3 regions of the Sphingomonas sp. F9_3S_D5_B_2 genome follow, and region 3 is predicted to be linked to each of the others. Evidence: predicted binding sites of a transcription regulator. Region 3 holds the regulator's gene; each other region holds the start of a gene.
What was found. Region 3 encodes LexA, which represses DNA repair genes until DNA is damaged. Its sites were predicted from a motif close to GTTCCNCNCTTGTTCT; they were not measured.
Positions count from the first base shown of each region.

Region 1: a site for LexA is predicted at 1,297-1,312, ahead of ACUXST_RS10555 (putative DNA modification/repair radical SAM protein). Genes of this name have one in related genera too.
Region 2: a site for LexA is predicted at 1,229-1,244, ahead of ACUXST_RS09135 (MmcB family DNA repair protein). Genes of this name have one in related genera too.

Region 1 covers NZ_JBSZFB010000003.1:385,062-388,431, forward strand. The annotation lists gene ACUXST_RS10550 (UdgX family uracil-DNA binding protein) at 1-30, opposite strand, end outside; gene ACUXST_RS10555 (putative DNA modification/repair radical SAM protein) at 50-1,294, opposite strand; gene ACUXST_RS10560 (pyridoxamine 5'-phosphate oxidase family protein) at 1,435-1,929, shown strand; gene ACUXST_RS10565 (DUF1206 domain-containing protein) at 1,919-2,725, opposite strand; gene ACUXST_RS10570 (peptide MFS transporter) at 2,728-3,370, opposite strand, start outside.
Region 2 covers NZ_JBSZFB010000003.1:116,172-119,541, reverse strand. The annotation lists gene ACUXST_RS09145 (YcgN family cysteine cluster protein) at 1-93, opposite strand, end outside; gene ACUXST_RS09140 (ankyrin repeat domain-containing protein) at 157-735, shown strand; gene ACUXST_RS09135 (MmcB family DNA repair protein) at 732-1,217, opposite strand; gene ACUXST_RS09130 (cell wall hydrolase) at 1,319-1,882, opposite strand; gene ACUXST_RS09125 (DUF1491 family protein) at 2,161-2,505, opposite strand; gene ACUXST_RS09120 (PTS sugar transporter subunit IIA) at 2,512-2,973, opposite strand; gene hpf (ribosome hibernation-promoting factor, HPF/YfiA family) at 3,030-3,370, opposite strand, start outside.
Region 3 covers NZ_JBSZFB010000001.1:897,791-901,160, reverse strand. The annotation lists gene ACUXST_RS04360 (ComEC/Rec2 family competence protein) at 1-328, shown strand, start outside; gene ACUXST_RS04355 (DUF4242 domain-containing protein) at 380-652, shown strand; gene ACUXST_RS04350 (VOC family protein) at 655-999, opposite strand; gene lexA (transcriptional repressor LexA) at 1,008-1,670, opposite strand; gene ACUXST_RS04340 (peptidyl-prolyl cis-trans isomerase) at 1,760-3,370, opposite strand, start outside.

The DNA of each region.
Region 1 (3,370 bases), on a different contig from region 3:
GGCGAGCGTTACGCGATGCGCGTCGATCATGGGCCCTTCGCGTAGCACGTCAGGCCGCGAACAGTTCCAGCTGCTGCTGCTTTGGCGCGATTATCTTCTGGAGCTGTGCGCTGTCGGTTAGCAGGGTCGGACGCCAGTCCGCAGTCGTGATGAACGGGCGCAGCTTGGTGATGGAGACGGTCAGGCGTGCGACGTCGTCGAGCCGCAGCTTGCGCCAACTCCGGGACGCGACGATGCGGTCGACCGCTTTGACGCCCAGACCGGGGACGCGCAGAAGCATCTCGCGTGGCGCGCGGTTCACATCGACAGGGAAGTTGTCGCGAAACTTCAGCGCCCAGGCGAGCTTCGGGTCGATGTCGAGGGGCAGCATGCCCGCCTCGTCAGCGGCGCTTTGCACCTCTTTCGGTGCGAAGCCGTAAAAGCGCATCAGCCAATCGGATTGGTACAGTCGGTGCTCGCGCATCAGCGGCGGTCGCTTGAGCGGGAGGACGGCGCTTGGATCAGGGATCGGGCTGAACGCCGAGTAGTAGACGCGACGCAGGCCGAAGCGATCGTAGAGCGTGCTCGCCTTGCCGACGATGTCCGCGTCGCTCGCTGCGTCCGCGCCGACGATCATCTGCGTCGACTGGCCTGCGGGTGCGAACCGAGGGGCCGACTTGAAGCGCTTTGCGGCGTCCCCGGCCTCGGCGATCGACGCCTTCATGTCGTTCATCGCGCCTTCGATCTGACCGGCGTTCTTCTCGGGTGCCAATGATGTGAGGCCAGCTTCGGTCGGAAGCTCGACGTTGATTGACACCCGGTCGGCAAGCAGCCCCGCCTGACGGACCAACTCCGGGTCGGCGTCCGGAATCGTTTTGAGATGGATGTAACCCCGGAAGTCGTGGTCCTCGCGTAAGCTCCGGGCCACCTCGACCAGTTGCTCCATCGTGTAGTTCGAGGAACGGATGATCCCGGACGACAGGAACAGCCCCTCGATGTAGTTGCGCTTGTAGAAGGCGAGCGTGAGGCGGACGACCTCCTCCGCCGTGAACCGCGCCCGGCGGACGTTCGAGCTCTTGCGGTTGATGCAATAGGCACAATCGAAGATGCAGCTGTTGGTCAGCAGGATCTTCAGGAGCGAAATGCAGCGGCCGTCTGGCGCATAAGCGTGGCAAATGCCCATGCCTTCGCTGGAGCCGACACCCTTGCCCCCGCGGCTGTCGCGCTTGCTCGTCCCCGACGACGCGCAGGACGCGTCATATTTGGCCGCGTCAGCAAGGATCGCGAGCTTTGCCTGGACGTCGAGCTGGGCCACGCGTTCTATCTATGTTCCGCACTGGTCACTTGCAAGACAATAGCTTAGCTGACGCGGCTGACCGACCTGACCGAAAGGCCGTAGCACGGAACGTGGGGCGCTGACGGCGGTTGGTTTGGCGGACAATTAGGAGATTCCCGATGGCCGATGACCGCGAAATCGAAGAGACGTTCTGGAAGGCGCTGAAGCACAGCCCGTTCATCATGCTTGGCGTCGAAGGCACGCGCGACGGCGCGACCCAGCCGATGACGGTGAACTTCGAAGACCAGGACCGCGAAGCAGGCGTGCTGTGGATCTTCACCGCCAAGGACCATGACCTCACCCACGCGCTGGGCCAGTCCAATCGCGCGATCGGGTCATACTCCGCCAAGGGTCACGACGTGTTCGCCAGCCTGCGCGGGACGCTGCAAATTCAGAACGACCGGGCCACCATCGACCGGCTGTGGTCGCCGATGGTTGCCGAATGGTACGAGGGCAAGGACGACTCCAAGATGGCGCTCGTCCGATTCGATGTCGAGGATGCGAAGATCTGGATCAGCGATGTGGAAGGCTTCCTGAAGCCCGCCGTCAATAAGCTGTTCGGCCGGAAGCCGGAGACCGGCATGAAGGAGAAGGTGGCCGAGATCAGCCTGTAGGAAGGCTCTCGCGCAGCTTGCTTTCGATGTTCTCGGTTGGCGGCCGGTGAATCGACCGGTAACGTGCTTCGACGAGGCTGTAGACGCCGAACAGCATCAAGCCGGCTGCCACCGCATATTCGAGTGGCCCGTGCAGCGCGTCCAGGGCCTGCTCGAGTCCGCCAGCTTCCGCCGGGTTGCCGTCGAGGGCTGCACGGGCGAGCAGGAACCCGACAGTAAGGAATGTGACCCCACGCGCTGCATAGCCAGCGCGGCCCAGCCATTTTGCCCACCCTTGGCGCGCCCGCTCGTCAAGGTGACGCAGGAATGAGCAGGTGCCGACTTTGTACAGCTGCACGAGCCCCGCGCCGGCAAGCACGGCGGCTGCCACTGCGAGGACCAGCTGGCCGTGCGGCAAGTGCAGCGCAGTCGCTGCATTGTCTTGTGCTCCCCCCTTCGCTTCATGCCCGTCGGTGATGAGGCGCGCCGCCTTGTAAGCGAGGTACGAATAGATCGCGCCGCTGCCACCGGCGGCGATCCGGCGGCGCCACGCCTTTCCGCCGTCGGTGCCGCTGTCCATCCCGAACGCTGCGTCCGCAAGCCGCCACAGTCCATAGCCTGTCATTCCGACGATCATCACAATCAGCAGGCCGCGCCCGAAGCCGCGGTTCAGGTATTCCAGTGCGCCGGTGAGGTCCTCCGTCCGGCCCGTGCCGAGGACCAGCACTCCGATAACGATGTAGAGCGCCCCGCGGACAAGGAAGCCGAGCCTCGCCAGCCACTGGAACTTGCCCTCATATTTCGGTTCGGCGCGCACGGTCAGCTGAGCGCTTCCGCTTGCTCCTGTGGGCTCCCTTCCATTCGCTGCCCGAGCAGCAGCTTGAACAGCACGAATGCGACCAGCCCGACGCCGGCACTGGCAATGTGGATCAGCCAGAAGGTGGTCGTCGGCAGGCTCGAGTAGAGGCCACCGACATAGCCGACCATCTTGTTCGCTGCGAAGAACGACAGATAGTAGAGCCCGATCACCGTCGCGGTGATCTGCTTGGGCGCGATCTTCGTGAACAGCGCCAGGCTGATCGGCAGGATGTGCGCGAAGCCGATGCTGTTCAGCAGGTGGAACATGAAGGGCCAGAACAGTCCGATCTTGGCACCCTCCGGCTGGGTCAGCGCTGCCATGAACAGGCAAGCGCCGCCGGCGACCGTGAACAGACTGCCGATGATCATCTTGCTGATCTCGTCAGGCTCGCGATGGTTGAGGCTCCACCATTTCCAGAACGCGGCGACCGCGACGAGCATGGAGAAGCTCAAGGTCGCGTCGAGGGTGATCAGCCATGAGCTCGGCATCGTGTAGCTCATGAACGTCAGGTTGAACTGCTGATCGCCCCAGACGAGATAGGCGTTGAAAATCTCCTGGTTGGTCAGGAGCGAAATGGCCATCACCGGAATCAGGATGAAAAGC
Region 2 (3,370 bases), on a different contig from region 3:
GCAGCGGCCGCAGCCGTCACACAGTGCTTCCCACTCGCCGCTGTTCAACGCGGCAAGCGGTTTTTCCCAGAAGCGCGGACCGGCAGCGTTCATGACAAGGCCACCCTTGCTCTGCTATCCAACGCCGATCAAGCGCGTACCGGTGGGGCTAAGTCCATGAAGTTTATGAAATTGGCATTGGCGGGCCTGTGCTTCGCGGCATCGACCACGGCCTCCGTCGCTCAGGACAACGGCACCAAGGGATCCGACTTCGTCAGCGCAGTGCGCAGCCGCGATACCGGGAAGGCCATGCAATTGTATCAGTCCGTCGGACGCCGGATCGTCGACGCCAAGGGTGCGAAAGGCGACACCGCCCTGATCGCGGCCATCAGCAACAACGACGAGGCGTTTACTGCCTTCCTGATCAACGGGGGCGCCGACCCGAATCTCGCCGGCCAGGACGGCGACACGCCTCTGATCGCGGCTGCCAAGTCGGGCTATGCGGAAGCCGTCGAGTGGCTGATCAGCGCTGGCGCCAAGGTCGACACGGCAAACCGGCGCGGCGAGACTCCACTGATCATCGCGGTGCAGCTACGCGAGCCGCGGATCGCCAAGGTCTTACTCAATCAAGGCGCCAACCCGGACCGGACAGATTCAGTCGCCGGTTTCTCGGCCCGCGACTATGCGAAGCGGGACAACCGCTCGCGCGAGATCCTGCAAATGATCGAGCAGAAGAAGCCGAAGGCAGGCGCCTAGCGGCCCTCGCCCAGCGTGGGGTCAATCTGGGCGGCAAGACGCCGTGCAGCCCTGCGCGCAAAGTGAAGCACCTCGGCCTTCCGGCGAGCGGCTGCCAGCGGCCGGTGCGCTGCATTGCGGGCGATGGCGGCATCGTAGCGGTCGGCGACGATGAGCCCCGCCTCGCCCGGCAGGTAGCGCTCTTCGTCCAGGATCGCTGCCAGGCTCGGTGGCACTGCCCAGTAGAAGCGATCGCAATATTCGAGGTAGTCGCGCCACTTGCAGTCTCCGACGAGGTCGGACTTCGCCACCTTTATCTCGACGATCGTCAGCCCGCCCTTGGGATCGATCGCCATGATGTCGGCGCGGCGGCCGTTCGGGAGTGGCACTTCGCAAATCGCGAACAGGTCATGTCGGCACAGCAGGCGCGTGACTCCGCGTGCGACCTCCGCGGCGATCGGCGGTGCATCGCGGAAGCAGGAAGAATCAAGCTGTGTGGCCACCGGCGCTCGATAGAACATCCGGAGAACACCGCCAATGCACTAGTATTATAGAAGTGAGCGGGACTGCCGTTCAGCAGTCCCGCTCGCCCCGCCGCTTCCGATTAGCGATAGAAGATGTGGTTGCCGATCGCGGCGACGCGCTTCAGGCGCCAGCTGGGCGAGACGTAACGCGCGTGGAAGAACAGGGCATTGCCGACCGCGGACTCCTTCAGGTGGCCGTCGACGATCTTGGCGATCGCCACGGCAGTCTGCCACTGGCGGCTCGAGTGCGAGACCGACGGGAGGGCGCGTCCGTGGATGAACGAGAACTGCCCGCGCTGGAACAGGACGCCGCAGTAAGACGGCGGGAAGCGGCCGCCCGAGGCAGCGCGATTGGCGATGACCTTGCCTACCGCCAACTGGCCGGCGAGCGGCTCGCTCTTCGCTTCGAAATAAACGCCGGTGGCGAGGCATTCGAGCTCGTGACTACCGGCATCTGCATCGCGCAGCTGCGCAACGACCTCGGAGAGATCGCCGGCTGGAGCAACCGCAGGAGTTGCGACGGGAGCAGCGTCTTGAACTGGAGAGATGGTCTCGGTGTCGCCGCCCGAAAGGGTGGGCTTGCCGTCGATGTCGAGAACTTCTGGAGTGGCAACCTGCGGCATGATCGCCTGCGTTGCTGCCACGGTTGGCTCGCTGGCCTCTCCGGCAATAGCGGGAGTTACAGAACTCGCGCACAAGGCAAGGCAAAGAAGTACCGACGATCGAATAGATACGAACATGAAAACCGCAAAACGTGCGGTGAATCACACTATTATAAGGCAGAATAGATAAGCGGAGTGCTTCCCGCTTGGCCCCTTTTAGTGATTCCCCGTCTCGCGTGGCATCCCGCCGGTTCTTTCCGGTCGGAGAATGCCCCCCGCTCTTGTTGTTGAGCAGGGTTTCACCGCGACGAACCGGATGGTCAACCCGAAGCGGTCGTTTCAGCGATGAACCGTTCGGGTGCCGCGATGTCCAGTTCGATCGCCCACAAATCTGGGTCGAACCGAGTTCGTCGCGCGAGGAAATCCCTAACGTCGGCGGAACTTGCCGATTCGGGCGGTCCACAGCGCTGCCAGGCGTAGCGACCGTCGAGGTTGAGCACGCGTTCCAGACACCCGAAATGGGCGCCTCGGCTGGTGATCAGAAGTAGCAGCGCTCCGCTGTGCGGGTCGCCCTTGCGCAAGAGAGTTGCAAAGTCTCCTTGGGCCTGGACGCGCCTCAGCAGGCCGGTCGCTTCGAGCTCCGCGGCGAGGCGGCCGTCGCTCATCCTCCTTCAGGCGGCGTCGCGCTCATCCGCCCCCATCAGCACCGCGGCGAGGGCGTCCCGGCTGTCGGCGCCGCGCATTTTCTCCAGCGTCGGAACGTTGCGAGTCACCCGACTGACCGCAGCTAGCGCCTTCAGGTGCTCGGCGCCGGCGTTAGTCGGCGAGAGGAGGAGGAAGACAAGGTCCACCGGCCGGCCGTCGATCGCCTTGTAATCGATCGGCTCCGCAAGGCGCGCAAACAGTCCATAAATCCTGCCGAGCGCCTCGATCTTACCGTGCGGAATAGCGACGCCCTGGCCGAAGCCTGTCGAGCCGAGCTGCTCGCGCTCGCTGAGGCTGGCCAGGATCTCCGCCGAATCGATACCGAGCCGCTGACCGGCAATGTTCGACAGCTGCTGCAGCAGCGACCGCTTGTTGCCGGAAAGCCTGGTATTAATTGCGTCGAAGTCGAGGAATTCGGACAGTTGCATTGAAATGCACTCTTGCTTGGCGAGCCCTCGAGCACGGACCGCTGAAATTGATGGTGTCAGTCGGTGTGCGGCTCAACCCAACCGATGTTCCCGTCTTCGCGGCGATAAATCATGTTGAACTCGCCAGTCGCCGAATTCCTGAACATCAGGGCGCCGGTGTTGCGCAGGTCCATGAGCATCACCGCGTCCGAGACGCTTGAGTCCGGTATGTCGACGCGCGTCTCGGCCACGATGGTGGGGGCATCGGCGACGTCGTCCTCGCTGGTGTCCGGTCCGCCCGAGAAGACGGTGTAGGCGGCGTTCTCGACATAGGCGGCAGTCTCGTCGGCCTTATGGTCCTTCAGTCGCCTCGTATAACGGCGAAGCTGTTTTTCGATCCGGTCGGCAGCACCATTGA
Region 3 (3,370 bases):
CGGGCAGCCTGCGAACCTGGGCTCCACGGCATTCAGTTCGTGCACTCGCGACAGCTGTGCCGCCGTGATTCGGAAACCGAACGCGGAATGGCGGCTGCTGGCGACCCGTTCATCGACGCGGATCGGGTGGCAGACGCTCACCGGCGCCTGCAAAGCGGCGGACATCGTCGTCTCGGACCGGCGGCTGCCCCGCGGCTGCGCACCGGGCTGGCTCAAGCTCGACAGAACGTCGCTCCGCCAAAGCGGCGGCGTCGCCCTCTACCTCGGCTCCTCGCCGCACGTCGAGACCGTCGCCGAGCGCGTGGAGCAGCACCCCTGGCGCTACTGACGATCGCTCCGGAATGGCGTATGAGGACCGCCTCCAACAGGGGAGGTCAACATGCCGCAATATGTGATCGAGCGTGAAATGCCGGGTGTCGGTTCGTTAGGTCCCAGCGACCTCCAGGGTGCGTCACAGACCAGCTGTTCGGTCCTGCGTGACCTTGGACCCGAGATCCAGTGGGTCCACTCGTACGTCACCGACGACAAAATCTACTGCATCTACCGAGCCCCTAACGAGCAGATGATCCGCGACCACGCCGAGCGTGGCGGCTTCCCGGCCAACAGCATCTCGCAGGTTCGGAGCGTTATCGACCCGACGACGGCGGAGTAGGCCTAGGTCTCGCTCCAGACGGCAAGCTCGCTGCCCGCCGGATCGATGAACTGGAATCGGCGGCCGCCCGGGAACGAGAAGATCGGTTTGGCGATGGTGCCGCCGGCCTTCACGACGGCGTCGAATGCAGCCTCCAGGTCCTGCACGCGAACGACGGGCAGGGGGGCTGCAAGCGCCTCGTCAGGTTGTCCGTTGAGGCCGACATCGACATCGCCCGTCGTCGTTGCCGAATAGTCTGGCCCGTAGTTCGTGAACTCCCAGCCGAACGCCTTGGCGTAGAATGCGCCCGTGACTTCGTGCGCGGTTGCGCTCGGCAGTTCCACATAGTCGATGCGCGGTCCAGCCATTGCGGGGCTCAGTACCGGCGGATCAGGCCGGCGAGGCGGCCCTGGATGCTGACCTGCTCGGGGCGGTAGCGCTGGGCTTCGTAATTCCGGTTGGCGGGATCGAGGCGGATCATATTGCCCTCACGCCGGAACGTCTTGAGCGTCGCTTCCTCGTTGTTGATGAGCGCGACCACGATCTCCCCTTCGCGGGCCGTATCCACCTTGCGGATCAATGCGAAGTCGCCGTCGAGGATCCCTTCGTCGACCATGGAGTCGCCGGAGACTTCGAGCGCGTAATGTTCGCCCGGACCGAGCAGCGCCGCCGGAACAGAGAAGGATTCCGTGCCCTGCAGTGCCTCGATCGGGGTTCCGGCCGCGATCCGGCCATGCATCGGGATTTCGAGCGTGTCGTTCGCTGCCGCGGGAAGTGCAGGGCGAAGCTGGGCAGGCGGTGGCGCCGGCGTGTTTGTGGCCACGGTCTCCGGAATCTTGACCACCTCCAGCGCCCGGGCGCGATTCGGGAGGCGGCGGATGAACCCACGTTCCTCAAGCGCTGAAATGAGCCGGTGCACCCCGGACTTCGACTTGAGGTCAAGCGCCTCGCGCATCTCGTCGAAGCTCGGCGAAACGCCGTTGTCGTCGAGACGTTCGCGAATGAACATCAGCAACTCGCGCTGCTTGGCGGTGAGCATGTGGCGTTACTCCCCCGTTCCGTTATGGAACGAACGGAGAACGTGTAGGCAACATGACATTGGCCGTCAAGTCGCCTGCGCCCGGGTGTTTAACTCGCCGTTGTCGCCAAGCGCCGCTTCACGTCCGCGATGGCGCTCTCGTTGCGCTGCACCTTCAGCTCGGCACGGATGGCAGCGAGGAACTGACGTGCATAATCGTCTTCGGTTGCGCGCTGCAGCTCATGCGTCATGCTGCCGATTATTGCGGGTTGCGAAAGCGCGTTGCCGGGTACGATCTTGTTGACCTTGACGACGAAGAAGCCACGCCCCTGCTGGTCCGGAACGGCGCGGCTCTTGCCCTGCGTGAGCGAGAACAGGACCCGCACGGGCGGCGGCACGGGCTGGCTGCTCTGGGCGATCTGGATGCGGCGCGCGGAAAGCGGCTGAATGGGTGCGTTCACTCCGCTCTGCTTGACGGCATCGGCCAGCGACATGCCGGCCGAGGCCTTCGCCGCGATCTGGTCCGCTGCCTTGCGGGCGCGGATTAGCGCTTCCGTCTGGATCCAGTCGTTGGCCACCCGGTCCTTGATGCTCGCGAGCGGCGCGGGTGCTGCGGGGACGATCTGGTCCGGAGAGACGATCGCGTAGCCGCCGTCATTCGGAAGAGTCGCGATCTCCGGCTCGTCATTCGGCGCAATCTCGAAACCCGACTTCACGGCTGGCGCCAGGTTCGGGCCGAGCTTGAAGTTGGGATCGTTGCGCGAGGTGCCCTGCGCAGTGACGAGCGGGGTCGTGGTCACGGGGAGCTTCAGTTGTGTCGCGACCTCGGTGAAGTTGCTGCCGCCGTCGAGCGCGTTCTGCGCCTTGTCAAACAGGTTCTCGATCGTGCTCTTGCGCTTGTCGGCGGTCAGCTTCGCCGCAATCTCGGAGCGCGCCTGCTCGAGGCTCTTTCCGCCGATCAGCTTCACCGAATCGACCTTTGCGACCACCCAGCCGAAGTCGGACTGAACCGGGCCCACGATGGCGCCTGTCGCGGCGGAGAAGGCAGCTTGTGCGGCGCGCTCGCCCGCGATCGACGCATACGCCTGGCGGGTCTGCTCGGTCACGGTGGTGACGGCGGCATTGCTGCCCGCCGGGGCCGCGGCAGCCGCGATGGTCGCACCGGCCTTGGCACGGTCGGCGATTGCCTGCGCGGTCTTCTGGTCCGGCACGACTGCCTGGCTCAGCGTGCGGGTGTCCTTTGCCGCGTAAGTCGCCTGGTTGGCCTGGTAGTATTTGGCAATCTCGTCGTCGGTGGCCGTAATCGATCCGAGCTGACCCGGAGTGATCAGGGCAAAGCGCAGGGAGCGCTGTTCGGGAACCATGTAGCGGTTGCGGTTGGCCGCGTAGAAGCGCTGGATGTCCGCGTCGCCCGGCTTCAGCCCCTGGGCGAAGAGCGTGACTGGAAGCACTGCAGCCTGACCCTCGCGCGCTTCCATCAGCACTGCTGCATATTGCGTCGCGACGCCAACGGGGACGCGGGCCTCGGCGGCGAGTGGCACGATCAGGTTCCGGGCCGCGACCTGCGCACCCAGGATTTCGCGCACGTCGCGGTCGTTCAGGCGGCTCCGCGCCAGGAATGCCTGGTAGCCCTCGACACTTGGTTTGCCGTTCAACCCCCGCACGCCAGGAATCTGGCTGATCTCTGCGTCCACGAGCCGCTTGGAAATCGGAAAGCCAGC